DNA from 4 places in the Paenibacillus sp. Soil724D2 genome. Region 1 is predicted to be linked to each of the others. Evidence: riboswitches for the same ligand, from Rfam matches in the RefSeq annotation. Region 1 holds a riboswitch; each other region holds the start of a gene.
The links. A riboswitch is a leader RNA that binds a small molecule or an ion and turns the genes downstream of it on or off. The one in region 1 is predicted to bind cyclic di-GMP.
Positions count from the first base shown of each region.

Region 1 (7,858 bases):
GCTACTCCCCTGAACAAGCAGGTAAAAATTCGTCGAATTGTTTGAAGCCTTCAAAACTTTGACTTTTGAGCTTCCAGAGCTTAATACTTCTACATTGCTCCAATCACTGTCACTCCCATTAACAGTTATAACGGCTTGTGTTGGCACCGGTGTTGGCACTGGTGTTGGTACCGGTGTTGGCACTGGTGTTGGTACCGGTGTTGGCGCTGGTGTCGGTATCGGTGTTGGCGCTGGTGTCGGTATCGGTGTTGGCACTGGTGTTGGCACTGGCGTTGGTACTGGTGTTGGCACTGGTGTTGGTACCGGTGTCGGCACTGGTGTTGGTACTGGTGTTGGTACTGGTGTTGGTACCGGTGTTGGTACTGGTGTTGGTACCGGTGTTGGTACTGGTGTCGGTACTGGTGTTGGTACTGGTGTTGGTACTGGTGTTGGTACTGGTGTCGGTACTGGTGTTGGTACTGGTGTTGGTACTGGTGTCGATACTGGTATTTGTTCACTACTACTTATCGTGATAAGCGTTCCTGTCTGCGGGAGTTTATCCATCTTTGAATCGTTCAAGATGTATCCCACTTGAATAGCATTTCCATCTGCTACAGCTAAACTAACTAATGGAATCGAAACTTCAAGAACGCCATTTGTTGCAATGTAATTTTTCGTATCTTGAAAATTAGCTACCTTCGTCCACGACCAATTGGTTCCGCCTGTTCCGCTGTAACGATATAATGAACCATTTTCCAATAAGTAGTCGGCTCCGCTCGAGCTCCAATTGGAAGTAATAAATCCAGTAGTTGAATTCTTATCCGTGTTTAAATAGATTTGGTGTTTGGTAGCTGTGCCGCTCCATTGAGCGAGCAAGTTCAAGCTGGAGTTATCAATTTTTGCTTTTAGCACCATCGCGTTGGAAGTACCCTTGCTTAGAAGAGGCATCGCATCCCAATCTGTTGAATTCCCATCTATAACTAACGATGAGCTCGGTACCGGATTCGCAGGTATTAATCGTGCAGTAAACTCATGAGCACCAATGTCGATGGTAGCACCTTGTATTCTAGCTGATCCTGCGAAATCATCAGTTGCATTGGGGAAAGCTCCAGCAAATCCTTTATCAATAGCTGGAGAGCCCTCCTGCAAGTTAAAATTATTCGTAGCCTTGTCTACAAATTTAGGGTCATCAAATACGGAATTAGCATCATTACCTGTGGCAGTCTTATACGAATTCCACGTTGTATAGGTGATACCTTGCCATTTCCATACACCCTTATCCATTCCGCTAGTTGTATAGAATAAGTTATAATCCAGGACATTTGCTGAGCCGCTTGTGTTTGTCTTGCTTATCATGGTTTTTTGCGATTGGCTGTAAATGATATTGTTTTTTATACTGTTGTTTACCATATTCCATTGAAAACCTATATCTCCATACCCTTGTACGAGGGTATCGTTTTCTACAAAGGTATTATTTACTATGATATTATTACTTGCCCCGCCTCTACTAGAAGAAGAACCACCCATAATTAAACCTGCTCCATAATTATGGTGAATCAAGTTATTTTGCACTTTAATAGCGCTTGTCATCTTACCTGCATTCTCACTTGCAAGTTCGATCCCAAAATCATTGCCATACACATGATTCTTTTCTATTACGATATTCGTCGCACCGTCTGCATAAATGCCTCCAGCAGCGTGTACACCTCGGTACGCAGGGTTTATGGAAGAATCAATATGATAGACGGTATTTTCGGCAACTCTTCCATTGCGTGTTTGATCCACACACGAACTGGCACACGCCCCGTAAAATCCCGCTAACTCAATACCAATATTATTATTGTCATGAACTTTGTTGTGCGTAATTTCAAAACCATCAATATTTCCGCTTAACGTCAAGGATTCACTCCAACCCGTGACAAGATCATGTATATCATTACCGCTTATCGTAAGGCTAGTTATTGCCGTTGTAGTATTTCCCAGTACATGTATACCATGTGCATTACCGCTGCTGGCCGTATTCTTAATATCATGGATGTTATTATTTAGAATTTGAATGTTTGTACTTCCGTTTGTTACTCGAATTGCTGCCGGGTCTGAGGAACTACTGGAAGCGACTAGATTCGCTAGCTCGAAACCAACGATTTTGATATAACTCGATTTTGACAAATAAAACAACGACTGATTGGAGCTAGTTAGTGTTAAGCCTGTACCATCAATAATAGGAGTTTCCCCGGCGTAATTCAGAAATTGAATGTAGCCTCCGCTTGCGGAACCTGATACTTGAATCGTGACTAGCTCCCGATATGTGCCGCCTCTAACGTATACAGTATCTCCTGGAATAAGTACATTTGCTGCTTTCTGAATGGTTTTCCACGGAGCAGTTAATGTACCCGCATTACTGTCATTCCCTGAAGTGGATACATAATAAGTGTTTCCACCTGCAGCTTGAACTGGAGTAGCGGAAAAGCCAGTTGCAAACAGCACCCAGATCATCATACTTACCAGTATTATAGATACACTTGACGTTAGAAAACCAAATTTACTTCTTTTCATTACATCCATATCGTCAACACCTCATTCTTTATTATAAAAAGAAATAGGATACCGAAGTACGGTATCCGCAAGGTCCACGAATTCGTCAGCTTCGGCAACTGGCTGGCAACTCTTCATCGGAAGAGGAAGCCCCTATAGTTTTGCGCCCCTTGATTTCCCAAGGTATGCCTTTTCGGTTTTATAAATTCACATTAATCAAAAAAGGTCGACAATTCTATAGTTCTAAATGCCTATTATTAAAAAATTTGTAGTTTTTACTCCCAAATGATAGGCTTATTTAAATTAGATTAAAAATCACCAGTAAAATAAAGGAGTTTTTGCATTGAAAAGGAAGGTCGTTTTTTCATGTATACTTGTTCTTGCAATTGGGTTAGGAACTACAATTGGTGTTCATGCCGTCTCCGATATTCGTATTATTGTCGACGGGAAATCGGTAGATTCCAGCGTTGAACTTATAGATGATAGCAGCTATGTCCCTTTACGTTCTATAGCAGAAATGTTCGGCGCTAATGTCGAATGGGATAATAAAACACGTACAATTAATATCATTTCACATCGTCGTATGCTAACTGATGCTTCTACGGTATATAAAGAAAACGGTATTACCTTTTCCAATCTGTCCTTAGTAAATAAAGAATTTGGTTGGGAAATTACCACCGATGTTTGGAATGGGGAAGACGTTAATTACCGCGGTCTTCACTTTAAGGCTAGCTTTTTTGATCAAAAGGAACGATTGCTTGGTACCTCTGACGGCTACCTGTTCGACCTGAAGCAAGGCGAGACTAAGGTAGCTAACCTTGTCACAACTGACGATCTAAGCAATTATAAATATGTTCAATTTCAAATTGACCTCACCTATTAAGAGTGCTTATTGTACATTTACTATCCCCAAAGAATAACGTCCATCCTCCCGCTTCCCTTGAATCGCTAGCTCAATGCCGGGATTGCCGCTTTCAGGATCAATGATGCCAACGCATAATGTATATTTACCTATTGGTATCGTTGCAGGGATCTTTAAACTTAAAGTGGACTTTTGTATGCCAGGCAACCAACTGCGAATATCAACTTGGACGCTTTCGCGGTGAACTATCTTTCCTTCTGCATCTGCCAGTGATAGTTCGAGTGGCCAATTGAAATAGAAGGGTGCAACTCCTTTATTCTCCATAACCATATTCACAACAAGCTTCTCGTTTGGCTTTACCTTTGTTTGATGCGTCTCTGTCTTGAGAACATATCGATACCCCATTGTATTCAAAAGGCGTTCTACATTCCCTTGATACTTACCCTTATATGATTTAAATGATGGTAAATTGGGACCTAGCCATGTGGTATGGCTCTCCCTTGCCTGTGCAATGGTTTCATCGATTGCATTGTTGGCTATATATTTATTCTCGTCTTCGGAGTATGCAAACTCTCCGCCGCTCGGTGCATATATCCAATGTTCCGGCATAGCTGGCATTTTCTCTTCCGTTAGCCACGATGTATACCCGTTATGAATCCAATTGATAAAACCACTCATGGTCTCCTGTTTATCTCCAAACACATCATTAAATAGACCCAAATGATTCGATTTTGCTATTTCATGCGGCCTTCTCATCAGCAGAGGTTTGTCCGGAAACTCCCCTAGATATGCCTCTACGTACTGATCGGTAACAGCTGCTTTAGGAAATGGTTCTGAAACTCCACCTTGTCCACTTTTTGTGTGCCACTCTCCCCAATGTCCTACACTGCCTACCTCAACGAAAGCAATTCGAGCATCATGGTTGTATCTCTCACCCAATTTTTGGATCAGCTTCCGATGTTCCTCTATTAGCTTTTTGTTCTCATAATTAGGACTAAAACCCTTTCCATAACTTGTGTTATACCAGGAGCCTTCTTCCCCAATTTCCTCGTACAACCAATCTGGAATATCCATATGACTAGTATCCGAAGTATCATCCAAAATTAGGCGGAAGATAATCTTTACATTCTCACTCTTCCAACGCTTAAATTGATTCTTTTCCTCTAGCTTGTCGAATGCATATATTCCTTTTGCAGCCTCTAATTCCCTCCAAGTAAAGTCAAAGAAAACAAGGCGATGAGGCTCTTGATAAGGACCCCAGCGTGCATCAGGAGCAAATCCCATGTAGGGATTGTTTAAAACACTGCCTATCTCTGTAGGCGAAAACTTAATTGTCTCTCTCTTTTTAACTTCTGCACTCACAAGGGTGATTGATACTGTCATCAAGGATAGGGCTGTCAAAATTCCTATAACTTTATATTTGCGCTTCATTAATATCGCCTTTCAACCAGTTATTTGGACAGTATTCTACTCTAAAATCAACCAATTAGCGAGATATATCACGCTAGTTCGCAAAATATTAACTATTTGTAAAAATCAATCTAAAGATTCAACAAAGTTTGTATATTTATGTTGTTTTTCGTCGTAAAACAGCATAGAATAGTCTTTTAGAACTACTTTTATGGGTCTAAATATTAAAAATGGAAATTATGGGGTGTTTACAAATGCGAGTATTAATTACAGGCGGTCTAGGTTTTATTGGATCCCATGTCGCCGAGCGCTTCTACAAAGAAGGGCATCAAATTTTCATCATAGATAATCTATCCTCAGGAAATCCTGAGAACTTGAGTACACCTTATAAATTATATTCATTAAATGTTGAGAGTTCAAAATGTGTAGAGGTTTTTAATAGTCATAAGTTTGATGTTGTTGTTCATCTAGCTGCACAAATCAACGTTGCTACATCTTTAGAGAATCCCTTTCTGGATGCCAAATCAAATATTCTTGGCTTAAACAATATGTTGAACCTTTCAGCTAAATATGGCGTGAAAAAGTTTATATTTGCCTCATCTGCTGCTGTTTATGGCATGAATGAACATACGCCAATTAATGAAGAAGCGGATTGCAATCCACTTTCTCCTTATGGGATGAACAAATGGCTTGGTGAGTATTATTGTAAGAAGTTCACAGAGTTATATGGCTTGGATACCCTCTGTTTCCGGTTTTCTAATGTATATGGTCCTAGGCAAGGTACCATCGGAGAAGGTGGCGTCGTTTCTATTTATCTAGAACGTATGTTTAAAGATCAAGAGCTTACCGTCTTTGGCGATGGTAATCAGACCCGTGATTTCATTTATGTAGAAGATGTCGCTGACGCTATCTATCGAGGAGTAGATGCGGAATATAAAGAAGTTCTTAACCTATCTACAAATACGGAGAAAAGTGTGAACGAACTGCTTGGCATTTTTAAAGAACTTCACCCAATTAAAGGTGTTGTTTACCGCGAAGCACGTAAAGGGGATATCTATCGCTCGAGCTTAGATAATACGAAGGTCAAACGTCAACTCGATTGGGTGCCAATGTATAGTCTCAAAGAGGGATTGACCAAAACTTATGAATGGTTTGCTACTCAGCAACAAAAACCCCCACGAGAGAAGAAGGAAAAATCGTCCAGACGATTATTTTCCTTCCTTAAACCAGCTCTCCCCTACATCGAGAATTTTGTCGCCTTCGGTATCGTAACTGCTTTAACAATAGGAACACAATCCGATATTCAAAGTTATCAATTGGATTACAAGCTGATTTACATTCTCGTCATCAGTATGCTCTATGGCACTAGACAGTCTATTCTTTCCTTTGCCTTGTCTTCTCTTCTTTTCCTTGGGATGAGTCTCTATAATGGACGGGACTTAATTTCCTTTATTTACGATTCCCAAAGTATGGTAACTCTAGCTGCTTACCTCTTCATTGGTATCGTTGTCGGGTATACCGTGGATCGTAAAAATAGTGAGATTAAAACAGCTAAAATCGAAGCAGTTGCAAGTGAAGAAAGAAATGAGTTTCTAAGTGAAATTTATAATGACACTCGACTTGTTAAAGAAGAATTACAAAGTCAAATTATGAATACGGAAGATAGCTTCGGCAAAATTTATAATATTACAAAAGAGCTAGATAGCTTAGAGCCGGAATTAATTTTCAACGCGGCTATTAGTGTCCTAGAACAAATTATGAGATCTAAATCGATCTCCATCTACTCCATTAACAAATATGGTAATTTCCTGCGTTTAACTGCCAAATCGAAAGTTACTGAGATGCAATTGCCTAAATCTTTGAAAGTGTCAGATTTTCCACATCTACAACAGTTAATTGACAGCCAGAGTTTATATATTAATAAAGCGTTAGATCAAGCAATCCCTGTTCTTTCAGCCCCAATTATGTATAACAATCGAATCATCGCTGTCGTCAGCTTACATCATCTGCCGTTTGAGAATTTCACGCTATACTATCAAAATCTATTTAAAGTTGCTGTAGAACTGATCTCTTCTTCGTTATTCAAAGCTCATCGTTATCTGGAAGCAACACAAAGCGAGCGCTACATCGAGGGAACGGATGTATTGAACGAAGAGTCCTTCTTAACCGTTCTAGATAGCAAAAAACAAACAAAAATTAAGTTGAATATTGAATTTACACTGCTTGTCATTTCCAATTCAGACATTCAAATCGAGGAATTATCCAATAAAGTAAGCTCATTCTTGCGTGAAACGGATGTTATAGGAAAAGGTCCAGACGGCAGATACTACATCATTCTTTCGAACTCAGAGAAACAAGATGCTGCCATTGTTACTGAGCGAATAACGAAATCAGGCATTATTCCTATCATCGTGAAAGAGGAGTTACTTTATGCTTGAACTCATCATTTTGTGCATTTATTTACTCATCGTCGTGACTTACATCATTAAATATATTAAAAACTATACTAGAGAGCGGGCAATAACACATCTTGCTATCATTATCTTGCTACCCTTTGCAGGAGCTCTAATGCTTGCCTTTTCTTCATGGACATTACAAAGAAAATCACAAGATTCGTTTAGCTCTTACTCGGACGAGGATATCTCTGCTCAAACCTCAACTCTCGGTATTTATAACCGCATTGACATAAAAAAAGAGATTAATATCGTTCCTATTGAAGAAGCCTTGTTACTCAATGATACAACTACAAAGCGTCGTATGCTGATCGACGCTTTAAAGAATGACTCGATTGAATATATCGGCATTCTCCAAAAAGCATTAGAAAACGAAGATACAGAAACCTCACATTACGCGGCTACAGCCGTATTGGAAATTAAGCGCAAGCTTATGCTTACTAAACAGAAATTCTCAGTCAAATACGAAGAAAACAAATTTGACTTAGAAACATTAATTCCTTATGTAAACGTACTTAAGAACTATCTTACAAGTGGCTTTTTGGATGAACGGACAGTCATAAAGACTAAGCACACTTATTCTCAAGTGTTAGAAAGTCTGCTTTCTATTTATACAGAA
Region 1 is NZ_LMRY01000033.1:21,416-29,273, reverse strand. It holds gene ASG85_RS24210 (right-handed parallel beta-helix repeat-containing protein) at 1-2,544, opposite strand, end outside; cyclic di-GMP riboswitch class I at 2,626-2,714, opposite strand; gene ASG85_RS24205 (copper amine oxidase N-terminal domain-containing protein) at 2,858-3,397, shown strand; gene ASG85_RS24200 (DUF4832 domain-containing protein) at 3,404-4,807, opposite strand; gene ASG85_RS24195 (NAD-dependent epimerase/dehydratase family protein) at 5,041-7,224, shown strand; gene ASG85_RS24190 (hypothetical protein) at 7,217-7,858, shown strand, end outside.

Region 2 (7,858 bases), on a different contig from region 1:
GTTATGTTGGCGAATATTCCAAAACTTACATGACACGTCATGGCCAAGGAACTACATACGATAAGGATGGTAAAGTAATCTTCCAGGGTAAATATAAGATTGACGTACCCCAGCCTTAAAAATCTACCAAAGCGGCTTGCTTGCATTTGGACTCAATTCCCGCAGCCCGCTTAGTGATTGAAACAGAGAGAATTCACAGTGGATTAACGGCAGGCAAAATAAGCGAATGGCTTTGCGGAGGTTTTTTGTTTTACTAAATTTCTAGGAGGTCCAAGATGGAAAAGTTAGTCTATAAGGTGCAAGTTAAAAAAAAGATAGCTTCTGTTCTTATATTATTCTTACTATTCTTCACAATGAGTAATGTATTTTACCGTTCTACTAGCCATGCATCAGCAACAACTATCAGTAATGTACTGAATAAAAGTGTTATTGACTGGAAGCTCGATGAGTCAGCTGGTTACATTTATGCGATTACAAGCGATACGAATGAGCTGCTGTTTATCCGTACAAGTGATCTTCAGGTTGTTAAACAATTGCCGATAGGTTCCGGCCCATCTGGAATTGCCATGGATAATGGGAAGTTGTACATTCCCTTATCGGGGGCGACGCAAATTAAGGTTGTCGACATCGCCTCACAAGCCATTTCATCGACGATTAACACAGCGGGCGGCCGATCTCCATTTCGTGTAGCTGTTGATGGGACTAAACTTTACTATGTAGTTAAGGACAACTCTAGTTTTATATACGATATTAATTTAACTTCCAATCAAGAGACACAAGTTGACGTATATCCAAATGATTACTATATGGCTGATCTCGTTGTGGATACAACAACTCACACGTTGTATGTGGGCGAAAGTGGTTTAAGTGGTACCGATCTAGCTGCTTATAGTACCCAGACAGACACTTTAATACCTAATAATCAATCTACCTATTATGAAGGCTATGGCTTCTCCTACCCAAACCGTAAAGTTATCCTAGATGGTAACGACGTGTTTTTTGCAGGGCATAAATTAGATAAGAGCAATTTAAAAATCATACATGGGGACTACAAAGATGGTTACTATGAGAATAAACTTTATCATGTAAAAGGCAGCTATGTATTTTCCGATACCGCTGTGTATGATCGAGATAACTTTACGAAAATTACGAACCTGCCTTACACAACAGAAAGAGTACTAATGGATAGTACGGATGCGGTTTATTTATTCAATACGTCAACAAAGACGGTTGATAAGGTATCACTTAATCTGACGCCTACAAATACGATTACGCAAGCAACCTATTCGGATAATAAATTAAGCTTTACTGTACCGATAACGGATATGGTATTCAGTCAAGAAACTGGCCTCGTATATGCCGTATCCCAAGATACAAACAAACTTCTATATATTAATCCTGCTACGCTTTCTATTGAGCATGAGATGTTCATAGGCTCGAAGCCGACAGATATTGATATTTATAATGGGAAGCTTTATGTGGCTTTGTTCGGTAGTACTAAAATTGCTGTTACCGATACTCAATACACCGGCGCCATTGCAAGTTTGATCGTTAATGAGCCACCATTCCAAATCGCAATTAGCGCAGATACAATCTATTATTTACCAGAATACGGAGGCAGTGGTAATCGTAATTTGTATACGTATGATGTTGCTTCCGGAGTATCTAAAAAGGTTGTGTTCAGTGATCAAATCAACACATCGTTCTATCAAGGTGACCTCATCTATAGTCCTGAATTAAACAAACTATATATTGGGGAATCGCAGTCATCCCCTTCTTCTTTATCGCTGGTTGGCCCGGATCCAGCTAATGCTGGGAAATATAAAACATATGATAAATCAAACGGATATTCACCTTCATCCCGACCATTGGTAAAAGATGAAGCAGAAGTCTTTTTTGCAGGGAAAAAGCTGGACGCTAGTAATTTGAAGTTAGTAAATGCCTCATACGGAGAGCAGGTCATTTTTGCAAGAAATCAATATGTCTTCTCGAAAAAAGCTGTTTATGATCGAACCAATGCGAATAAGCTTTTCGACCTTCCTTTTACAATAGATAACGTGACGATGGCAGATGACGGCAGTGTAGTGCTCTATAGTCTAGCTAAAAATGGTATCTATCGTTATACAAGTGTTGAGGAGATTAAGATCCCTAGGGAAGTTCCCAAAAGCTCAAGCTTTACTGACACGAACTACACATCCGGGCAAATACAGGGCAGCTTGAAATGGGCAGTACCGGATGATCAATCCTATATTACAAGCTATACTGCTTATTATTTGGATGCTCAAGGCAATAAGCTAGGTATGATAGGCGAACTAGCAAAAGGCGGTGCCAATACAATCTCTGTGGCCAGCACAGCCATACCTGCTAATGCCAAGCAAATGGGTGTTTTCTCTAAAAATGCTTATGCGGAAAGCGTCAAATATACGGCATCACCTATTTATGATTCACCGAATTTCTTGACTGGAAAGCTATCGTTCACTGAGGCTAATACGTCCTCTGGATTATATACTGGCTCCCTTCAGTGGTCGCCAGGCGATGAAACAGGAATTACAGGCTACGCAGTTTATTTTCTAGATGCAAATTTACAGGCCGTTGGTAATGCGATCACCAAGGTAAATGCTGGAACAGTTACGTATGGTGTTTACAATATCCAAACCGTGCCCAGTAATGCTGTAAATATTGGAGTTGTAGCTCTCAATCATTTGCAGCAGGAACTGAATATGATCAGTTTAATTAATGTTTGGGATAATATCTCTGCTGTGCCTGTAACAGTAGCCAATTCTGTTTATCTCCCGGCTCCCGGTGCAATATCCTTTACAAGCACGGAAACGGATACTGGCAAAGTGGGAGGCGCTCTTTCATGGAAAGCTGCTATTGATCAGTCGCAACTGACTGGATATAAAGTGTTTTTCTTGAACGCTAATAATGAAAAAGTGGGAAATTTAGCTATAGTTAAAAAAACAACAGGAAGTTCATATCGAATTACGATTCCTAATGGAACTGTACTACCTTCTGGTGCTGTCAAAATCGCAATAGCAGCTGTGAATACATCCGGAGAAAGCAAAAATCTATCGGTATTGGAGAGTATTGAGACTATAGGGACTCCAGATCAGGGAACAGATCCAATTCATGTTCCAGATCCAAATCCAAATCCAAATCCAGGTTCAGGATCAGATTCAGGTTCAGGTTCAGGTTCAGGAACGGTACCAGATTCAACTGTACCAAAAGTGGAGATAAGTACTAACGATAAGGGACAAATTGTAGTCAAGCTTACATTTACAAATAAACAATTGGCTGAAATCATTGCTAAGCAATTACTGAGTCAAGTGGATTCTTTGATTAAAACGGTTGTTATAGAGATTCAAGGACAAGGGGACTTTGCTCAAACGGAGTTAAGTGCATCTGCAATCACACAAGCAGCCTCCTTGAATGCCGAAACCATGATTCACGTTCAATCTTCAATAGGGGAAGTAAAGTTTAGTGCGGATTCGATCAAACAAGCAGTTCAACAACAAGGTCTAGCTATAGATACTACAAAAATCACAGTATCTTTAAGCAAAATTGATGCCGAGTTAGAAAAGTCTTTTGGTATCCTGCTTCAAAAATCCTCTGTAGAGCAAGTATTAAAACCAATTGATTTTACAATACAAGCGGTGTCTGGGGATAAACAAACCGAGATAACCACAGTAAACTCTTACATTCAGCATTCCCTATTGGTTCCTGGGCTGACGAACATTACTGCTATCAAGAATTTGGCTGGTGTGGTATTTGATCCCATTACAAATACTTACTATCCAGTTCCAACGTTTTTCACGGTTAGTGAAGATGGAACACTGCAAGCAAATATGATACGTAAGGGTAATTCCATTTATTCCTTAGTGAAGAATGTAAAAACTTTTGAAGATGTACCTTCGTCTCATTTTGCCAAGGAAGCAATTGAAACCCTGGCATCTAAATTCATTGTTTCTGGTTATGATAACGGTTCTTTTGGATATGATAGTCCAGTTACACGTGCTGAATTTGCTGCCTTACTCATAAGAGGGCTTGGCATTCAGCCAAAGAGTGGATTGCCTGCAAAATTTAATGATGTACAAACAAACGCATGGTATGCTGCGCCCGTGTATGCTGCTGTTGAGGCTGGTTTAGTAAGTGGATATGAGGATGGTACCTTTAAACCAAACCAACCGATTACCCGTCAGGAAATGATGAAAATGGTTCACAGTATGCTGCAAGCAGGCGGATACACCAAACAATTAACGGAAACGGAAAAGAACGCGGCTATTAACAAATTTGGAGATCAATTGAGCATTCAACCATGGGCAAGAGAGGCAGTTGCAGTTGGTATACAGGAAGGCATTGTTAATGGTCTTACCGATTCAACCTTCTCCCCTACAACACTCGCGGATCGAGGACAAAGTGCTAAGATACTGTATCAATCTTTGAAGGTTTTAAAATTTATTAATTAAATGTAGCAGGCGAATTTGGCGACCGTACCCTAGTTGGGACGGTCGTTTCTTATTTGGAGGATGGATATCAGTACGATGGTATGGTATGAATGGAGAAGGGCGTAACGCCAAGAACATTGTTCTACTTAAACTTTTTTGTATGAAATCACACACTTTGTGTACGGATTACCTCTTTTTTGTAGAAAAATGTTGAATTTCATTATTTTATGGAATACCATGGAAATAGATAGTTCTTTACAACTAGAAATAATCACTCAAACACACCTAATATCAAGCAATAATGAACAAAGGCAAATCCATCGAAAGGTGGAGACGCAAAGCCACGGGTCTAAGCCATGAATCACATGTCATGGGATGATAGCCGGGATACTCTTTAGGGGCTTGTTTTTTTATTGCCAAAAAAGAAAGGAGGGTCTCAAAATGGCAACATATCTTATGCTGATTAAAGTATTCGACGATGCCGAAAAGGTCATATACAAATTTGGTCCAACAGAAGAAAGTTTGGGTGAAATTGAATTTAATCTAGTTCATGAGGAATTTCGGCAGCTAGAGAGAGTCCCAGGTACAACCAAAGACCATATGTTCATGAAGGCTGCTTCTGCTATTGCAAGATGTTATGCAGAGGGAGACGGTTTTCCGGATAAAACTTTTTTTGCTTCATAAATGAGTTGTTTCAATTACTATCTTTCCGTACGATACATGCGACCCGCAGCAAATGCGGCAAGATTTTGTTAGATTACAAAAACTGCTCTAAATATTTTTGTAATTTCTTTGTTGAACGAAGTTATAAATGATCATTAACTACCTAGCGGCAACGCTCGGTAGTTTTTTCAATTCCGCCCCATAACGCTTCACAAATGGCGGCTCAATCCATCTCTTCTCCGAATGCTCACGCCCCTGAATCACAATACGATCCGTATAAACGTCCACAACAATACTCTGGCTAGCCGCGCTGCCTTCAGGCTCATTTTTCGAATTCCATATTTCGTGGACAGAGGCGCTAGATACTGCTAGGAACTCCAGCTGTTTAATCTGCTTTGTAGTCTCCAAATTCCAGTGGGTATGTCCACTGAAGAACACCACATTCGGATTCGGATACGCATTTACAATCGCCCTAAGCTCTTCATGCTGTACAACTCCGAGCTCTTGATCCGAGCCGTCCACGGTATGAACGAGCGGTTGATGCAGGAACACGAAGATAGGCTTGTCCGGCGCCGCAGCCGCAGCTTCCTTCAATTTATCTTGAAACCAAGTAAGCTGTTCAGTGGATAGATAAGCGTCTTCTTTCACGTTAGGATCCACATCGCGATAAAACTCACCCCCAAGAAATAGAAAGTGATAGTCCTCCATGACGAGCTCATGGTAGGGCTTTTCATAATTAAACATCTGATGGAATAGGTCAATGGCCTTTTGGCTTGTCCAATTCGGATTCAGCCTGCTGGTATCTTGACCGCCACTCTTCGTCTGCCACATTCCATAATACTCATGATTTCCCATCGTTGCATGTACGGGAGGTAAAGGGTGTTCGCTCATAACGCTGACCAGACTCCGATTATCGGCTTCGTTGCCATTGCTAAGGTCACCATTCAGTACCATAAGTTTGCTGTCAGGTCGAATAAGACGGTGATCGGCTAAAGCAGCACGGAAGCGCTTTTGAGAATCTTCGTCTTTTGCACCCACATGTATATCGCTCAGCACGGAAAAAGAAAAGAGAGGCGCGTTACTTGCCGTGGACGTTTTTTTGGGAACAGTACGAAAAAGTTTTACCATAGGCAATGGCTCTTTACTAAGAATATCCGCCTTAAACGATTTCGAAACAGGCGCTATCGCCGTTGCTTCCCAAGCATAAGTAGGGAGTAATAGAAGGAATAGAGCGGATAATAGGATGCGTATAGTTAACGTTTGTAATCGTTGTTTCATCTAAGTTAAACCTTCCTTTTCCCAGGATAAAAGCGTTGGTGACCGAGTTCGTTAAGTATTTAACCAAAACGTCTGTCGTATAAACACTGTTTTTGCCTGACACAGGTCTTAGATGCGCCCCGACTAAGGTCTAGGAACAAATACCGTCGTTAGTCCGTTTTGGAAAGCTTCGTTTTTACCTAAAATAAAGACATGAACAAGAGCACAGCAAACAACAAAGCAAACAACGAAAGGCGGTGACGAAACGATGAAAAGAAATACAGGCTTAGCCGCTCTGCTAATCGCATTCGGTGCACTGATTCTGTTAAATAAGCTAGGCGTTCACATGGGACCATTTATTGGCTCGGTGATGGGATACTTGATTCCAATAGGAATGGTTGGCCTTGGTTATGTAGGCATACAGAACGGCAGCAAAATCGGTTGGATTATTGCAGGGCTTGGCGCTATCATCCTGATAGGTAAGTTAGCTGGTTGGATCATCATTTTACTGGCGATTGGGTTGATAGGTTACGGAGTTTCGATGTTAACAAGAAGAACTGTGTAATGGAATGAAACGAATACAGAGAGTGAAAAAGGTGGTATGAGAGATGAGCCTATTTAGGCGAATGAGAGACATTACCGTAGCAACACTGAATGAACATTTGGAGCGATCGGAAGACCCGGTCCGCTTGATTGACCAGTACTTAGCAGCGCAGCGTGAGCAGCTTCAACAGTCCGAGAGACTGTATCAACAATGTGTAAGCCACGCCGCTTCACTCCGACAGCAATATCTGACGGCGCTGGAAACCAAAGAGAAGCGCGAGCATCAGGCGCTGTTGGCTCTGAAGGCCGGCGAAGAACATATGGCAAGGATCGTGCTTCAAGAAAAGCTGCAAGCCGAAGAGAAAAGTGAGCAGTATCATGAATTGTACGACCAAGCAAAGCAGTCCATCCTTGATTTAGATGAAGAGCTGCAGCAGCTTAAAGCGGATTACAAGGAAGTGGCAGACAAACGCAGCTACTACTTAGCGCGAATGGAGTCCGCACGGTTGCAGCAAAGACTGCATGCTAGAAGCAGTGTGACGCAGGATGCGACACCACGGATGTTCGGTCGCTTGGAAGAGCGCGTATCCGATATGGAGCTGCATGCCAGAACGCTCCGCGATGTAAGACGAATGGGGCGCGAAAGCTACTATAGCGGGGGGAACCCGGCAGTAGATGCTGAAATGGAAGCTCTTAGAAACAGACTGCAGCAGGAGGGAGCCAAGTAATCATGAGCAAACTATACCGCTCACGAAGAGATAAGAAAGTTACTGGCCTATGCGGTGGACTCGCCGAGGCCATGAATGTAGATGCAACGCTATTACGTTTGTTAGTGGTGATTACCACAATCTTCACTGGAGGAACAGTCATTTTCATCTACTTTGTAGCTGCACTTGTTATTCCAAAGGAACCTGGGTACGATCAGCCGCCATTTGATCCTTATGCTGGCT
Region 2 is NZ_LMRY01000015.1:7,831-15,688, forward strand. It holds gene ASG85_RS15975 (stalk domain-containing protein) at 1-119, shown strand, start outside; gene ASG85_RS15980 (S-layer homology domain-containing protein) at 276-4,466, shown strand; cyclic di-GMP riboswitch class I at 4,746-4,840, shown strand; gene ASG85_RS15985 (hypothetical protein) at 4,887-5,129, shown strand; gene ASG85_RS15990 (metallophosphoesterase family protein) at 5,268-6,386, opposite strand; gene ASG85_RS15995 (LiaF transmembrane domain-containing protein) at 6,634-6,930, shown strand; gene ASG85_RS16000 (PspA/IM30 family protein) at 6,974-7,636, shown strand; gene ASG85_RS16005 (PspC domain-containing protein) at 7,639-7,858, shown strand, end outside.
Region 2: it holds a riboswitch for cyclic di-GMP, as region 1 does, so the genes downstream of both, ASG85_RS15985 (hypothetical protein) here and ASG85_RS24210 (right-handed parallel beta-helix repeat-containing protein) in region 1, are expected to answer to the same signal.

Region 3 (7,858 bases), on a different contig from region 1:
GCCCAACTACAAATAATCGCGTACACACATTACGACAAAACCTACCACAGTTCGGCACAGCGAGAGCATTCCCCAGATAAACACCTTTAGGCATACCTAAACACCACCTTTTCAATTGGTGCTATATAGTATTCCAACTAGCGAACTATCGCTTGTACGATTACCCCCATCTTCAAGCTATTTGAGCAAAGTAAGCACAAGCTCCGAGCCATTCATTTGCAGCCACTTCGTTTTGTCAAACGTGTTATGAATAATATCAACGAGTACGCCTTGAGCATCCACACCATCCAAGTATCTCCCCAAAAAATGGATAAATACATCTAACCGTCGAAGCTCGATCAGAAGAGGCAGCAGCGCAATTTCTTCCTCTCCTAAATCAATCGATTGGCCATACCCCTTATAAAAGGCAGTACAATTACGTCGCAGTTCTTCTGCAGGTAGAGTGGGATCGATAAGATCTGATAAGCAGACAGCCAGCTCCATCACTCGAACATCTCTAGTTACGAACTCAAAATCAAGTACGGCCGTAATTTGTCCATCGGCATTAACCAGCATATTAGATCCATTAATATCACCATGAACGAGTTGATGTGGAAGCTTTCTTAGATCAGGAATAGCCTTATAAAAAGCAGTAAAACGTCCAAATATATAGGAAAGCTCATCGCTCTGCATCCTGAATGGTTCTGGTGGATGAAGACAGAACTTTTGAATCGCATCTGGCGTGCAGCGAGGATGGATATGTTCAATTTCATAATAAGGTGGGTAGACAGGTTCAAGCTCCATGGAAATCGCAGCCAGAGCAGATGACAGGTTTCCGACAGCTTCTCCGAATTGCAGCAGTTGCTGCGTATTCCTCCAAGTGGGGTTGCAGCCATCTGTATACGTAAATAAGGCAGCCAGTTTGCCTTCCCTAGCGTCTAATCGGACAACAGTCCCCCCAGTTGGGAGCTCCACTGGCACAGGTACACGAAATGGAAGTTTATCTTTTTCTTTATCTAAAGCCAATAGAACACTATGCTCGAACATAATTTTGTCCATGTCACGATGAGTTTCGTACAATCGAAGAACATAAGAAGTACCTTCCACCTCTACGAACCGAGTTGTATTATTCATACCTCCCGCGCCAACACGCATGGACCATGTTTGAGTAGGAAACCAGTAGGTTGGCAGTGAGGTTAATTGCTCCTCTTGATCTTTGACACGCATAATTGCATTCCTCAACTCCTCTTCTTAAACCTGATTGTCACCTTCTACCGCAAATTCAAAATCCTCTACGTCATAAGCTTCGACTGGAATCCCCGCTTGAACCATACGTTCAATGAAATCTAACTGATCAGTTAACAGAGCAGCCTGTTCTTTGATGGCGGTCAGAATTAATTCGGTTTCAATGGGGTCGAAATTGTCCCCATACTCCTCATTGTCAATCGCATAAACAACCACCAAGGTGACATGCTCATTTATTGGTAAAGGAGGGCTTTTCCGCCAAGGAACAGTTAATGCTTTTTCAATTTTTTTCTTATTAAAAGATTCCTCGAAGAAAGCAATCAGCTCACCAATCATTTGCTTCACGAAGCCATCGTCTTCTTCCTCTAACATGATTGGCTCACTGCCTGTCTGAAGCTCGTATAACTCCTGAATGCTGGTATAAGGTATCACATAAGTAACAGGCTGTTCTGGCAGCATTAACTGACCATGCACGGCTAGCATAACGGCTTCGATAATAAAAGTTTTGCTCATCTTGTTCTCCCCTTTCTCTTTAACCTTGTAGAAGCATTATTTCGCTAAGAAGCTGAGGAATCCTCTTTTCAATACCTTCTCAACCAAACAAAACCGTCAGTTCCTATGATCGAGGAGACCACATCGAACTAACGGTTTCTATAACTTTTATAGGATGCCATCGATGACCTCATGATTCTCATAAATTGGCTGATACGGCTTCTTCGAAAAACGGTTGGCATAAGCCGAAGCTACATAACAATCCGGTTTAATAACAGGAACCATGCCGACGGATTCCACTCTCCTTACCATCTCTTGGACGAATTTAGCCGTCCGGTTCTTATTCTCATCGTCACCTGCATCAATATGAATAAACATATCAAAGGAAGCACCCTGATACAGATGTGGAAGAATGATGTTTTCCATATCCTGTCGCTTAGACTCATCAAAATACATCGCAATCTCTTCACTCAGAGCAGTTTCCATCGAAAGTTTTTCTCTAATCGAATGTAGGGCCCGATGAACGATGACTTGACGATAACACGCCCACGCTCCTTTTCCTAACCGCTGGATAACTACACCAGTAATGAATTTCGTATGACCTTGGTGTACCTGACAATCCGTACCAATAATAAATTTGTAGGTTGCTACGGGGTCGTGACGCATGAAATGGAGAATACGCTCGTGTACGGTATCTAGGTTTAGTCCTCTTTCCGTTGTGTTCCGAAATTCCAGTGGATGGGTCGTCGTCAAAGGTTTCAAAGATAAGGTTCTTCCTTTCTTCTTAGAATGAGGAAGAAGCGGATGCTGAAGCTGCATCCGCCCCTATCTATAGTATATGGCAAAGTTCCTCTGATCGAACCATCACTTATCGTAAAACATGGCCGCCGTACAAAAATCGATTTTCCCATTGCTTTCCAGCGATCGTATCCATACGAACACCGCCGGATTCGATCGAATACGTATGCAGCATATTCCCATTTCCTAAATATAGTCCAACATGCGTGATCGGTTCTGTAAGAACGTTCACATTATCATAATCTGATGCTTTACTCCCTTTGTAGCTGCTGAAGAACATCAGATCCCCACGTTTCAAACTTGTCCAGTCCTTACTAACAGGACCTAACGATTTAACATAGTTGCCTTGTGCTTGTGAATCGCTAGGAACGGATAATCGTAGAGCATCCCAGAACATCGTTTGAATGAAATCCGAGCAATCGAAGGTCGTGGTATCGTTGCGTTCCGAACCAAATTCATAAGGAGTGCCTAAGTAAACTTTGCCAGCTGCAATAACGGCTTCAATTTCTTCGGCGAGAGGCAGATTGGGTTTGATGACGGAGAAATCAGTGCTTATGTATTTACTATTTGTGCTTATATAACCGCTAATTCCATTGGCATCTTGGATTTGGTACCAACTATCGTTGACTTTTTCTTTAACGAGGACGTCTTCCCCTTTACTAAGCATCCGAATAACCTTAGAGCCGGGATCGGAAGCTGGAAGTGTGCGAAAGTTTACGCCATAAATGATTTCCGCATTGCTAATTATTTTTATGTATTTGCTATTCGTCGAAACATAACCGCTTACACCCTGCGCATCCTTGATTTTATACCAATTCGTCGTTACATAGTCGGTGACAGTGACAATTTCGTTTGTTTTCAATAACCGTATAACATTACTTGCAGTACTAGCTTGATCTCTGAAACTTACGCCCGAAACAATTTGGGCCTTCGTCGTTATCCCCTCATCTGCCTGAATAGCTGCCGGGACTACAAAAGTAAGCGCTAAAACTAGCATACCAAGGACGATCGTCCATTTTCTCATCGTCATACCTCCATAGGTTTATATCACTCTAGCTGTATTTGAGTTACGTAAAACCGTACTGACGAAATGGATAATTTGAACCTGACACTTCCTCTTCATCGTAAAAAGGATGACCCTTTTGCCTCAACTGGGTCATCCTCTTCTTGTAGAAGGGTCCCATCGCATTCGACAGCTGGCTAGCACTCTGCTTTAGGCACGAGAGCCCCTGTAGCTTTGCGTCCCAAGCTTTCGCTCGGTTTGCCATTCCGTTGTGATGTTAATTTTTTCATTCGCATCCTTATTATAGTTTGAGGGGGCCTTCACGAATATAGGCGAAAGGTTGCGTTTGTTGTCGAAATCATAGTGGCTGCGTACCTATTGACGCTATGGTTTATTTTTCCGGTTTACGGACTTCCGGTTTTCGTGTAAGAGGCCAAAACACTTGCAAATTAGGGTCATTTTTCAACTTCACATTGCAGAGCTTCATTTCCCCTTCCTCAAGCTCAGTCACATGCCAAGTATCCGTCTCCATTCCCCCAACGTTGTGTAGAAAAGCAGAATACTGCTGCTCAGCCGCTTCTAAATCCGGCCAAAATTTAACGCCATAATAGGCTAAACCGTAGTGATTGACTTGTGTACATGTGAAAATCTGTTGCGATGTTTTGTGCTGCAGTACATAGGGCATCTTTCATTCCTCCGATAAAAAGGCACGTTCACCATCATGGTGAATGTGCCTTCATTTTTATGATGACGACTTATAAATAAGCATTCTCATGCTTCGCTTTTAACATATTCCAACGGCGTTCAACTTCCGTCTCGAACGATTTCAGGGAACCTTCATATTCAGGCTTCGTCATATGCTTCGTTTTCCCCATCGTCTTGAGCCAATCCGACAGTGGAATCTTCTTGCTCTTATCCTCCGGGTTATACGTGATGGACGTAACTCCGTGCTCTACTTCATAGAGCGGGAAGAAGCAGGAATCTACCGCAGCTCCGACGATATTGGAGCCTTCCTGGTCATCCGACAACCAGTTGAGTGGACAGGCAATGAGAATTTTCCCATATACCAATCCTTCATTTTGGGCGTACCATTGTGCTTTCGCGGCTTTCTTTACAAGATCCTGCGGATACGCTTCCGACCCCGTAAATACATACGGAATATGGGTAGCAGCCATAATTTGCGCTGTATCCTTGTGATGGAACACTTTACCACCCTGATGCTTCCCAACGTTCGAAGTCGATGTGCGATGACCCATTGGCGTCGAATAAGACAACTGCGCACCTGTATTCATGTATCCCTCGTTATCGTACTCGAGGATAATCATTTTATGATTGCGCAAAGCCGCTCCGATCGCCGGTCCCATGCCAATATCCATCCCGCCGTCACCAGTAATCATCACGAAGGTGAAATCGTCCTTCAAACCCAAATGGTCGAGCTCGCCACGTCGCTTGCGCTCCCAGAACATCTCCACAACCCCTGAGAGGGTCGCTGCGCCGTTCTGGAACAGATTATGAATATACGTCGCTTTGTGAGCCGAATACGGATAACCTGTCGTTACAACCATGGCACAGCCTGTATGGAAGATCGAGACAATATCGCCTTCAATCCCCTTGAAAAACAGCTCCAAGCCAGAGAAAATGCCGCAGCCTGGACATGCGCCATGCCCCGGCGCAATACGCTTTGGTTTCTTCGTCAATGCACGTAAAGGCGGGATACGTACATTCAGCTTGCCCGTGTTCTCATCCGGTGTTACCGTGATGAGTCCCGTCTTCAAATCCTCATACTTCATCGGCGTCAACACCCGCTTCGGCGCTTTTGAAAGATCACCTGGCGTGTGGCCATAGTAATCGAAGGGAACCTCAACCTTGCCGCTTTGTACAGCGTCAATGGCAAATTGGAACAAATTATGCCCGTCTTCGGCATAAAAGTCCTTGCCACCTAAGCCGTAGATTCGGCTTATGACAAGCGTATCTCTGTTCCCGTGTGTGAACAGCGCCGCTTTAATTTCGTTGACCATATTGCCGCCATGGCCGCCATAGGAATCCGCGCGATCGCCAACGGTGATCGCCTTCACATGCTGCAAAGCTTCAGCGATCTGCTTTGCTGGGAATGGACGGATGATATTCGGCGCGATCGATCCGGCCTTTATGCCCTTCTCGCGGAGCTGGTCGACGACGTCTTTGATGATTTCGGAAGCCGAATTCATCAAGAACACGGCGACTTCCGCGTCCTCCATCCGATATAGCTCAAGAATCGGATAATCACGGCCTGTCAACTCAGCATATTCCTGCCGAATACGGTCATAAACACCTTCAGCGTTATACATGGCCATGGACTGCTGGTAGCAGTTATTAATATAATCCGGCTCATTCATATAAGGACCTACGGTAATCGGATTATTACGATCTAGCGTATCTGGGAAGCCCTGTGGCTTCTCACCGACGAAAGCATGCACATCCTCACGATGCGCGAACGTTTGTACTCTACGTTTTTGGTGGGACGTGAAATAACCGTCCGAAGCAACCAATACTGGCAATCGAACTTCTGGATCTTCAGCCAGCTTTAAAGCTATGATATTCATGTCATAGACTGCTTGAGGGTCGCGACACATCACAATCGGCCATCCCGTATTTAAAGCATAGTACAAGTCAGAGTGATCCCCATGAATATTCAGCGGTCCGGATACGGAGCGGCATACCAAGTTCATCACCATGGGAAAGCGTGTCCCGGATTGTACCGGCATTTGTTCCAACATATACAAATAACCGTTGGCACTTGTCGCGTTAAATACGCGGCCGCCAGCAGTTGAAGCGCCATAACATATGCCTGCCGAACCATGTTCACCGTCTGCTGGAATGAGCACGATGTCATGCTGTCCGTTGGACTTCATAAGATCTAGAAATTGGGCAACCTCCGTAGATGGAGATATCGGAAAATATCCCATAACATGATAATTAATTTGATGAGCCGCATATGCCGCCATCTCGTTACCTGATTCATACACGATGCGCTGTTCGACCTTGGCTTGCCCTAATTCCTTCTTGATATCAATGGACATGCGAGTAGTTCCACCCTTCTCCCATAAATACTCTCTAAGAGTTTACAGCTAGATTGAATCGATGCGGCATGCGATTTAAATCTGCATAACCATCTTCTTCCCGCTCATTAGTGAGCGCTTCGGTCGGACAAGCCTGTACACATTTAAGGCAGCCTTTGCAATATTGATAGTCGATCCCCTGTAAGAACATTTGAGGCCGCCCCTTCTTGTCGGGGAGTTCATCCCAAACGAAACAGAAATCCGGACACACATTATCACAGGAAGCACAGTGAATACATTTATCTTCATGGAAGTGCGGCATCATTCCCGCACGCGAAATGCTTAAATCTTTCAGAATACTGTTCCCAGGATTCGTTATGACACCACCAATGGACTGCGTTTCATAGCCAAGCACTGGCGTATCGAAACGAACGAAGTCGGGCATCGTCTCACCTTCTGGAAGCGCATACGTTTGGAACTTAACTTCATTGTAACCGCGGTCAAACGTTCGTAAGGCGGGTGCAACAGCAAGCGGATATTTCTTTTCCAACGATTTACGAATAACGCCTCTCATAACATCTGGATCTAGAAAATCACACAACCGGAACAGAGCGCCAAGCATTGCCATATTCACTCGGTTCTTTTCTTCTAGCGAGATTCCAATTGCATCGATAACGGCAATGGTACCGCCCCGGAGCTTCATCTTTTCCTTCAACTCATCCGGTGTTTTTGTCGAATTCACAAGTACTGTACTATCTTCGTAGATGCCACTGATAACGTTTACAGTTTTGGAGAGTGATTCGTGAAAAACACCCACAACATGCGGTCGTTCGACCGGTGAAGTATCCCGAATTCTCGTATCCATGTCACAAAACCTTATATGTGCTTTCACTGCCGATCCTTTCTTCTCTGAACCATAGGAAGAAAAGCTAACTCCGTTCAAACCCACCCCTACGACTCCCGCTTCCGCCAGCATCTTACCCGCTAGATTCGCGCCGAGTCCCCCGATGGATTCCAGTCTAATCTCAAAAAAACCGAGATCGTTCAATTTAGGTAAAGTTACCATGCCAGGTCTCCTTTCAAAAATGAACTGCATAAAGAATGAATAGTATGAATAGTAAATCTACTCTCATTGTAACAAGAAATCTCTGGTAATCAACCTTTTTTTGAAGGGTTCACTTATAGCAAATAATCGATTATGAGGCCGCACCCTCCTAAATAGTAACTTTTCGGCCCTGGATTCTCATCTTGAGCAGAATTATCTTTCTCGGCATCCTCACAATCCTCACATACGTCCACATAA
Region 3 is NZ_LMRY01000001.1:96,807-104,664, forward strand. It holds gene ASG85_RS00460 (phosphotransferase) at 178-1,206, opposite strand; gene ASG85_RS00465 (hypothetical protein) at 1,231-1,737, opposite strand; gene ASG85_RS00470 (ribonuclease H-like YkuK family protein) at 1,885-2,478, opposite strand; gene ASG85_RS00475 (C40 family peptidase) at 2,585-3,538, opposite strand; cyclic di-GMP riboswitch class I at 3,703-3,790, opposite strand; gene ASG85_RS00480 (hypothetical protein) at 3,909-4,202, opposite strand; gene ASG85_RS00485 (thiamine pyrophosphate-dependent enzyme) at 4,273-6,576, opposite strand; gene ASG85_RS00490 (2-oxoacid:acceptor oxidoreductase family protein) at 6,611-7,621, opposite strand; gene ASG85_RS37525 (hypothetical protein) at 7,735-7,858, opposite strand, start outside.
Region 3: it holds a riboswitch for cyclic di-GMP, as region 1 does, so the genes downstream of both, ASG85_RS00475 (C40 family peptidase) here and ASG85_RS24210 (right-handed parallel beta-helix repeat-containing protein) in region 1, are expected to answer to the same signal.

Region 4 (7,858 bases), on a different contig from region 1:
TTGGAGGTGCATTATACGTAAATCCTCCCGGAACAACAACATTTGTTTCATCTGGATTTGTAAAGGTAATATCAACTGGACCAGGCGTTGTTACCATCGGAGAAGTTACTTTTATATAAGATGGATTAACATAGACTACCGATGCAGGAAGATCACCAAATTGTGCAGTGACTCCTTTCATAAAATAGTTACCTGATACGAACACCAGAGTACCACCATCAATAGGCCCGTTATTCGGCTCTATGTTTGTAACAATCGGGTCAGCTTTGTATTGGTAAGGGGCTGACGCTTGTTGAACATCCGGATTAGATACGGTAACATTGACAACACCTTGGGCTCCGGCGGGAGCAGTTACCGTCAATTGTGTGTCACTTACATATACTACATTAGTCGCCGGCATCGTTCCGAAAAGGACGGTTGCCCCGCTTACAAAGTGATTGCCGTTAATGACCACCGTTTCTCCGCCATTTGGATGACCAATATGTTTGTCCAACGACGTGATTTCCGGAGCTGGAAGCTTTACCTTCACACTAACACTCGAAATGGACTTCGATCGGCTTGCACCTGCATAGTCCTTATAAGTTATAACCGAACTCGCTGTTGAGACTGGGAAAGTACCCGTTTTTGTTTTACTTACCGGACGGATTTTATACGTAAATGAAAGGGTGCTATCCTTTAATTCATTAAAGTCCCAAATTAGCGTATTCCCATTTATGGTCGGTTTAGGGATGTTATTGTCAGCTGATCCCGGAACAATTTCAAAATTCGGATCAACAATGTCCATTACTGTAACATCAAAGGCGCTCGCCAAGCCAATTTCTTTGACAATGGCTGCATATATTTCAGCTAATCCGGTTGAACCAAGCACGAAGTGATGATGTGCTGCCGTTGTGGCCATTTCTTTAAGCAGTATGTTCGGTCCGCTTGTATCAGGATCCTCGCTCGGTTTGAGCAGTGCAATCGTATAGGTTATAATACCTGCATCCTTCGCGTCTTGCGCCTTTTGTTTTGCATACCCATATGGATCGTTCGATGGTTGATTGGCCTCCCCATCCGTCATAATGACGATGACTGGCTGCGCTTCGGGGCGATGATCCACCAGCAAGTTTATGGCTGCTTGAATAGCATCGCCAGTCGCTGTCCCACCATTTGCTTGAATTCCATTTATGTAATTTTTGGCAACGTCTTTATCTGTTGTGAAGGGGATGCTACTGATCATATTGGTTGATGAAAAATCGACAACAGCCACCCTGTGCTTTGTCAAATCCATCAAATCAACGAAACCTTTAGCAGCATTCTTTGCATTCGTCATTTTATCTTCACCGTTATTGTAGGCAGGTGCCATACTTCCCGACTTGTCGATGATAAGTACGACATCGTTCGGAACAACTACATTGACTGGCGGGGTACCCGTGATATTCAATGTAACATCAGCTGTATCCTCCGTTGTAATTATCGTCGGGGAAACAGTTTTGGTTACACTCACATAATCATTTACTGCTGCTGCCGCTTCCGTAGTTCTCAGCATCAATCCACTAAAAATCATGCTAAAGGTCAACATCAAAACTAACCATTGCTTCATTCGTCTCATGATTATTCCTCCATAATATTTGATAATATGCAAACAAAAAACAATAGCAGGTTGCTATTGTTTGTATGACCAAACGAATGGGCAACCTGGCGACCTGATCGTCTAAATTAAGCGATTAGACCCATGGCTTTGCGTCACTATATCACTATAGTTTTGCCATTCTATTCTCATTTTCTATATCCTTGGAACTAATTCCTACGTACTATTTTACTATATTTTCTTATTCTTTTTTTCACAAGTATATCTCTAGTACTTCTTACAACATTTACCTTATTTTTCGACAATTATTTCCATCACCGATTTTTATCAATGAAAAAGCCAACATTCTGCTCTTCTTCATAATGATATAGCTCTCGTGAGACTTTACCAGAGTTGATGCGTTGAAGTTGTCCAACCAGAGACTGCTGGGTCGTTTTGAATCTCTCTATATTGTTTTGTTCCATCACTAAACACGCTCTGAGGTATTGTCTCTCATGTTCAGTAAAAGAACGTCTTTCATCCAACAACGTTTCTTCAATTTTTTGCCTCAGTTCAACCTGTTCATTCTGTAAAGAAAGAAGCAAACTTTCGTTTGCCTCTTCATTTAAATCTAAATGGGAAATTTGACCTGTTGTTTCTCTCAGGTTTTCTAACAAGTGCTCCATTGGAGTCGAATGTCTCATACCTATTTCACCTTCTCCGCATTTTTCAAGCTCTTCAACGCCTCATTCCATGTATCACGCAATTCTGTAAACATCGTGACACAATATTGAGCAGATTCGGAATTAAGCTTGACATTAGCTTCGAACAACTTGCTTTGAAGAAACGTATATAAACTGTTTAAATTGTGGGAAATTTCATATTCCATTTTTAGTGTGGATTGAAGCTCTTCAATTATATTCTGTGCTTTTGTAAAATTTGTATGTTTCCCTGCAAAATCTTGTTTCTCCATACAAGTAATACCCTGTTTAATAAAGAGAATACAACCATTATAAAGCATCAAAGTTAATTCTGCTGGGGAGGACGTCTGAACACGGGTGTTTAAATACTGATTCTGTACGTTAAGCATAGAGCGTCTTCACCTCTTCTCGTCGATGATTGCACCCACAGACAGCTCCTGAAGTTTCTCCACCAGTTCGATAAACCTTTCGGACGGAACCTCACGAACAATTTCTTGGGTATCTTTATTTAAAACTTGTACGATTACTTCACCTGTTGATTGGTGTATTTTATACTTAAACTCATGTGGGGTGCCTTGAAGCGCTTTGTTAGCCTTATCAATTGAATCAAGTAAAGCCTTCTCCCCAACCGTTAATATTTGTGATTTGCTCTTGTCCTTGATTTCAATATATTCTCCGGTTGCCTTAATCGGCTCAGACACATCCTTTGTTAAAGCGGGTAATTGAACCTGGGGGAATTTGGATTGAATTTCCAATAGGTTTCCTCCTTCCATATAACAAACTTTAGGAATATTATTGCAGTATAATTAACCCATTTGACTTTGTAACCAGCTCATTTGGGAATTTCCTTTTGCAATTGCAGTCTCCATGGTACTGAACATTCTATAAAAATGGTCTTCTTTCTTGTTAAGCTTTTCTGTCATATCTGAAATTTTTTGAGCGAGATCATAGTCCTTCTTGCCCAGAGACGTATAAGTGCTAGTATACGATCCATTTGCCGAACCAGCCTTTTTCGAAATCTCCGACATCGTATTTCCAGCATCCTCATAGATCCGCTGTGCGATACCTCGATCTGTACCGGTACCGTGTGCCGTGAACAAATTAATTGCTGCTTGTGGATCCGCATCAATAGCTGCTTTTAATTTAGTTGAATCCATGTACAATTTGCCTGCGGTTGAAGTGTCGTACTTGTTATAAGCACCCGTTGTGACTCCAATATCAACAAGCGATTTATATGTCGACGTAATTCCAGTCACCTCTGTAGTCACGTCGGAACGGAAATCCAAATATGCTTTAGACACTATCGTGTCTCCGCGAAGAGAACCTTTTTTTGCTTTGTCTTCCCAATTTTTTATATCATCATCATTCATTGCCTTCTTTTGGTCGCTTGTTAGTGGTTGAAAGCTTCGCTCTACCGTCTCATCTAACTTGGATTTCAATGCAACGCTTGTGTCGTTATAAGTCGAAATAAAACTGCTTATTTTTGCGTAAATAGCATCTTTATCTGCCTGTGTGAAGGCAGGATTTCCACTACCATCTGTCCCTGATGCTGTTGGCCAGTTGTAGTTATACTGTAATTGCTTGCTCTGTTCACTTAATGGATAAATAGCTGTGTTTATTGCACGGTACGAATCCTGCAGCCACTCATTCTTTGTTTTCTGCTTATTAAGATTATCGATCGGCATATTCTCTGCTTTCATTAGCTTACTAACCATGCCATCAATATCCATACCGGAGGACATACCTGTTATTCGCATAACCATCCTGTTCATCTCCTCATTAATTTATTGTCTACTATATTTATCGTACAAGGAAGGCTCATTTATTAGCTTTATATAAAAAAATTCTATAGTTAGTAAAATTAAAAATAAAACCACGCCCAAGTAATAGAAATCATTACAAGAACTCCATGGGTGAAATCATCATAGCGTTTACGTATTCTAACTTGCACTACAAAAAAGAGACCTTCGATTTGAAGGCCTCTTTTTGTTCTTTGATTAACGGAGCAATTGCAGTACGCCTTGTGGTGCTTGATTAGCTTGTGCCAACATCGCAGTGGAAGCTTGTTGCAGGATATTGAATTTCGTGTAACTCATCATTTCAGAAGCCATGTCGGTGTCACGAATACGGGATTCAGCAGCTTGTAGGTTTTCCGCATTTATACCAACGTTATTGTAGACGTGCTCAAGTTGATTTTGGTACGCACCAAGTGAGGAGCGTGCAGTGTTAACTTTAGTGATTGCTGCATCAACTTGTCCACTTGCTGTAATAGCCGCTGCCGCTGTACCAACACCACTAGCAACACCCAGAGTTGCAGTTGTAACATCAATAGTCGACAAATCCATTACTACTTGGTCAGCAGCGCCACCACCCGTTTGAATCGTAAAGGTTGCACTAGCGGAACCGTCCAGAAGAGTAATACCGTTGAACTTCGTGTTTGCAGCAATGGAGTCGATTGCTGTAGTCAAAGATGTGTATTCAGCATCCATTGCAGTACGGTCGTTCGCGTTGTACGTGTTATTTTGCGCTTGAGTAGCAAGTTCTTTCATGCGCGTCAGCATGTCAGAAACTTCGTTCATCGCACCCTCAGCCGTTTGTACAAGGGAAATACCGTCTTGAGCGTTACGCATCCCTTGGTTCATCCCTTTAATTTGCGAGCGCATTTGTTCGGAAATCGAGAGACCTGCTGCATCGTCTGCCGCACGATTGATGCGGTAGCCGGAAGACAATTTCTCACTGGATTTACCTTGTTGTGCATTGTTAAACGTCAGGTTGCGGTGAGAGTTCATTGCGTTAAGATTGTGATTGATAATCATTTGTAATTCCTCCTTGAATTTGTATTCCACATCCATGTGGATTGTATAGGTCTTTGACCTTACATATATTATTTCGGCTGAATCGATTAGAAAGTTTATAGCAATTTAGTTCTTTATCACTATTTTTTTTACCGTTTCAATATTGATTATATAATTATTTATCTAAACATCCTCTAAATTCAGCATTTTTCTCATATTTTCGATATTTGGAAGCTCTGTAAGCGCTTCTCTATTACTCTGTTGAATAGCCTCGAACACTTCCTTACGATAAATTCTGGTATCGTTAGGAGCATTGATCCCTATTTTTACTTGATCACCTTCTATTGATGTGATAAAGACTTCAATATTCTCGCCTATGAGAATAGACTGACCATTTTTTCTTGTAAGAATTAACATGTTACACCCTCAATTTCTTTCTCGTTAAATTTTGGGAATAAAGGTGTTTGGGTACTAAAGTCTCTCGAAGGTGCATGGACAATTTGGCTACCTGATAGATGATTAATGTTTATAACAAGCGGAGCTACCAAGTTCATTGTTGATTTCTCAAATGGTGTCTTTAAAGTTATAATCCCTAGTGCAAGAACTTCTTCGTATGTATTTATTTGCAGCCATGTCTTATCTTTCTCATCCAACTCAAAACTATAGTTCTGGAAAAAAGCAAATGGGTTAGCTACAACAAAACCGATACTTTTTTCTTCTATGCTCTTTAAATAAGCAAATGGTCCCTTTTCATCAATTGTCTCAAATTCAAATAAATCTAAATCCTTAAAACCAAGAATTGAACCTTTAAAGCTAATTATTTTCCCATTTATATAATTAAACATTCTATATCCTCCTTTGCAATAATTTAAGGCAATAGCATTAGCTATTGCCTTAAATTATTGCTGATAACTACTTATACCAATCATAAGAGCTAACATTTATTTCTATTGAATTCTTTTGCTTTACATAAATATCTATATTCCCCGGAGTATAGCTAACCTGAGGTTTCTGAGGCGTGTATTGAATTTCGGCTTTATGAGGCGTAATATTTATTTCTGGCTTTCTCATTTCATAATTTAGCTTCACATTGAGATTTGAAGCCTCACCTACATATTGCAAAGGGTTTAGTTCATTTATTTGGTTTGCGGCAATCTCGGCAAATGGGTTACTAGGATTTATGATCATGGCCATTCGGTTACCATCTTCAACAATCTTACTGATAGATTGCAGTGCTACTGATTGCAGCTGGCTATAAATTTGATTCATCCATTCCAAATGATCGCCTTTCCCTAGTGCGCTCCACGCTGCAGATGAGTCCACGCTTAATTCTCCCTTGGGACTAGTAATTTCCACAGATGCTGCTTCTTGCTTAACTTCTAATTGCCCGCGTGGGGATACTATAGAAAGTTGAGCTTTCTGGGTATCTAATCCAATATGAGCAAAAGTTTGGTGGATAGATAATCGAGGTATGTTCAAGTTGAACCTCCTTATTATCTCAAGAAATCAATCAAGCTGGGTTGGATAATTTTTGCTCCTGTTGATAACGATGCTTGGTATACATTTTCATCCGTTTTTAATTTAGTGATGGTTTCCGCCATATCAGCATCTTCTGTTTTGCTGCTAAGATCAGTAAGATTTACGTCTAAATCCTTGAGTCTGTTATCCATGAGATCTATACGGTTAGCTCGCGCACCTACTTCAGATCGCACCGTTTGAAAATTGTCAAATCGTTTTGATAGATCGGTCATTAACCCCTTTGCCACAGTCAAATTTGCCGGTGTTCCAGGAGGACTTGGAGAGAAAGCATCCTTCAGACCCTTTAAAATCTTAAATAAGTTGTCGTTGTTGCCCGGAGCTCCAAATACTTCATTTCCGGTTTGATTTATTGGGATGGTTATACCAGCAGATACCTGATAGCTTATCTTCTGATCATCCGGTATATCTGATGATGCTGTAGCAATTGAATAGGGTTGTTTATCTGTGAATTGTCCATTAAATGTATACTTCCCATTAAGCTGGTCATTCCCAAGCCCTACCGCCGTTTCATACAATTGTCCCATTTCGACACCAATTGCATCTAGCGCCGACTGTGGATTAGTTCCATTTAGACCTTGAACTGTTAACTCTTGAGCCCTTTGAATGACGTCATTTATTTCTGAAAGAACAGTATCTGTATGATCCACTGAAGATTTAGCAGCATCAATGTTTCTTTGATATTGATCGTTAATGGAAATCTCACTTCGATAACGAAGTGCATAAGTAATTCCTACTGGATCGTCCGAAGGTTTATTGATCTTTCTCCCAGTAGAAAGTTGGTTTTGGCTTACACTCATTCGTTTCACATTATTACTAATATTACTTAGTAACTGTGATTGGATCATTCCTTGTGTCACTCTTAAGACCACTTATAATACCTCCTCTACGTACGATTATCTACCTACTATCCCCATACCGTTAATCACTTTATCTAGCATTTCATCGAAAGTGGTCATAACTCTTGCTGCAGCTGAGTAAGAATGTTGAAACTTAATCATATCGGACATTTCTTCATCCAATGAAACTCCACTTACGGATTGTCTGCGGCTTTCAACTTGGTCTACGAGCGCTTTTTGGTTATCTAATTGGCGGGAGGCTTCTTGAGCCTGTACGCCTAGTTGTCCTACAATGGATCGGTAGAAGTCATCAACTGTTCCTGAATTTAGAATTGCCCCGGAATTAGTCGGATCAAAATTAAATTTAGTGTCCTTCAACTGACTCATCAATAGTGCTAAGGTATTATTTCCTTTTGTAACTGTTTCAGCTGCACCTAT
Region 4 is NZ_LMRY01000040.1:511-8,368, forward strand. It holds partial or broken gene ASG85_RS26410 (IPT/TIG domain-containing protein) at 1-1,591, opposite strand, end outside; cyclic di-GMP riboswitch class I at 1,669-1,759, opposite strand; gene ASG85_RS26415 (hypothetical protein) at 1,885-2,253, opposite strand; gene fliS (flagellar export chaperone FliS) at 2,256-2,639, opposite strand; gene ASG85_RS26425 (flagellar protein FlaG) at 2,649-3,005, opposite strand; gene fliD (flagellar filament capping protein FliD) at 3,057-4,013, opposite strand; gene ASG85_RS26435 (flagellin) at 4,248-5,066, opposite strand; gene csrA (carbon storage regulator CsrA) at 5,229-5,462, opposite strand; gene fliW (flagellar assembly protein FliW) at 5,456-5,890, opposite strand; gene ASG85_RS26450 (DUF6470 family protein) at 5,958-6,524, opposite strand; gene flgL (flagellar hook-associated protein FlgL) at 6,539-7,453, opposite strand; gene flgK (flagellar hook-associated protein FlgK) at 7,478-7,858, opposite strand, start outside.
Region 4: it holds a riboswitch for cyclic di-GMP, as region 1 does, so the genes downstream of both, ASG85_RS26410 (IPT/TIG domain-containing protein) here and ASG85_RS24210 (right-handed parallel beta-helix repeat-containing protein) in region 1, are expected to answer to the same signal.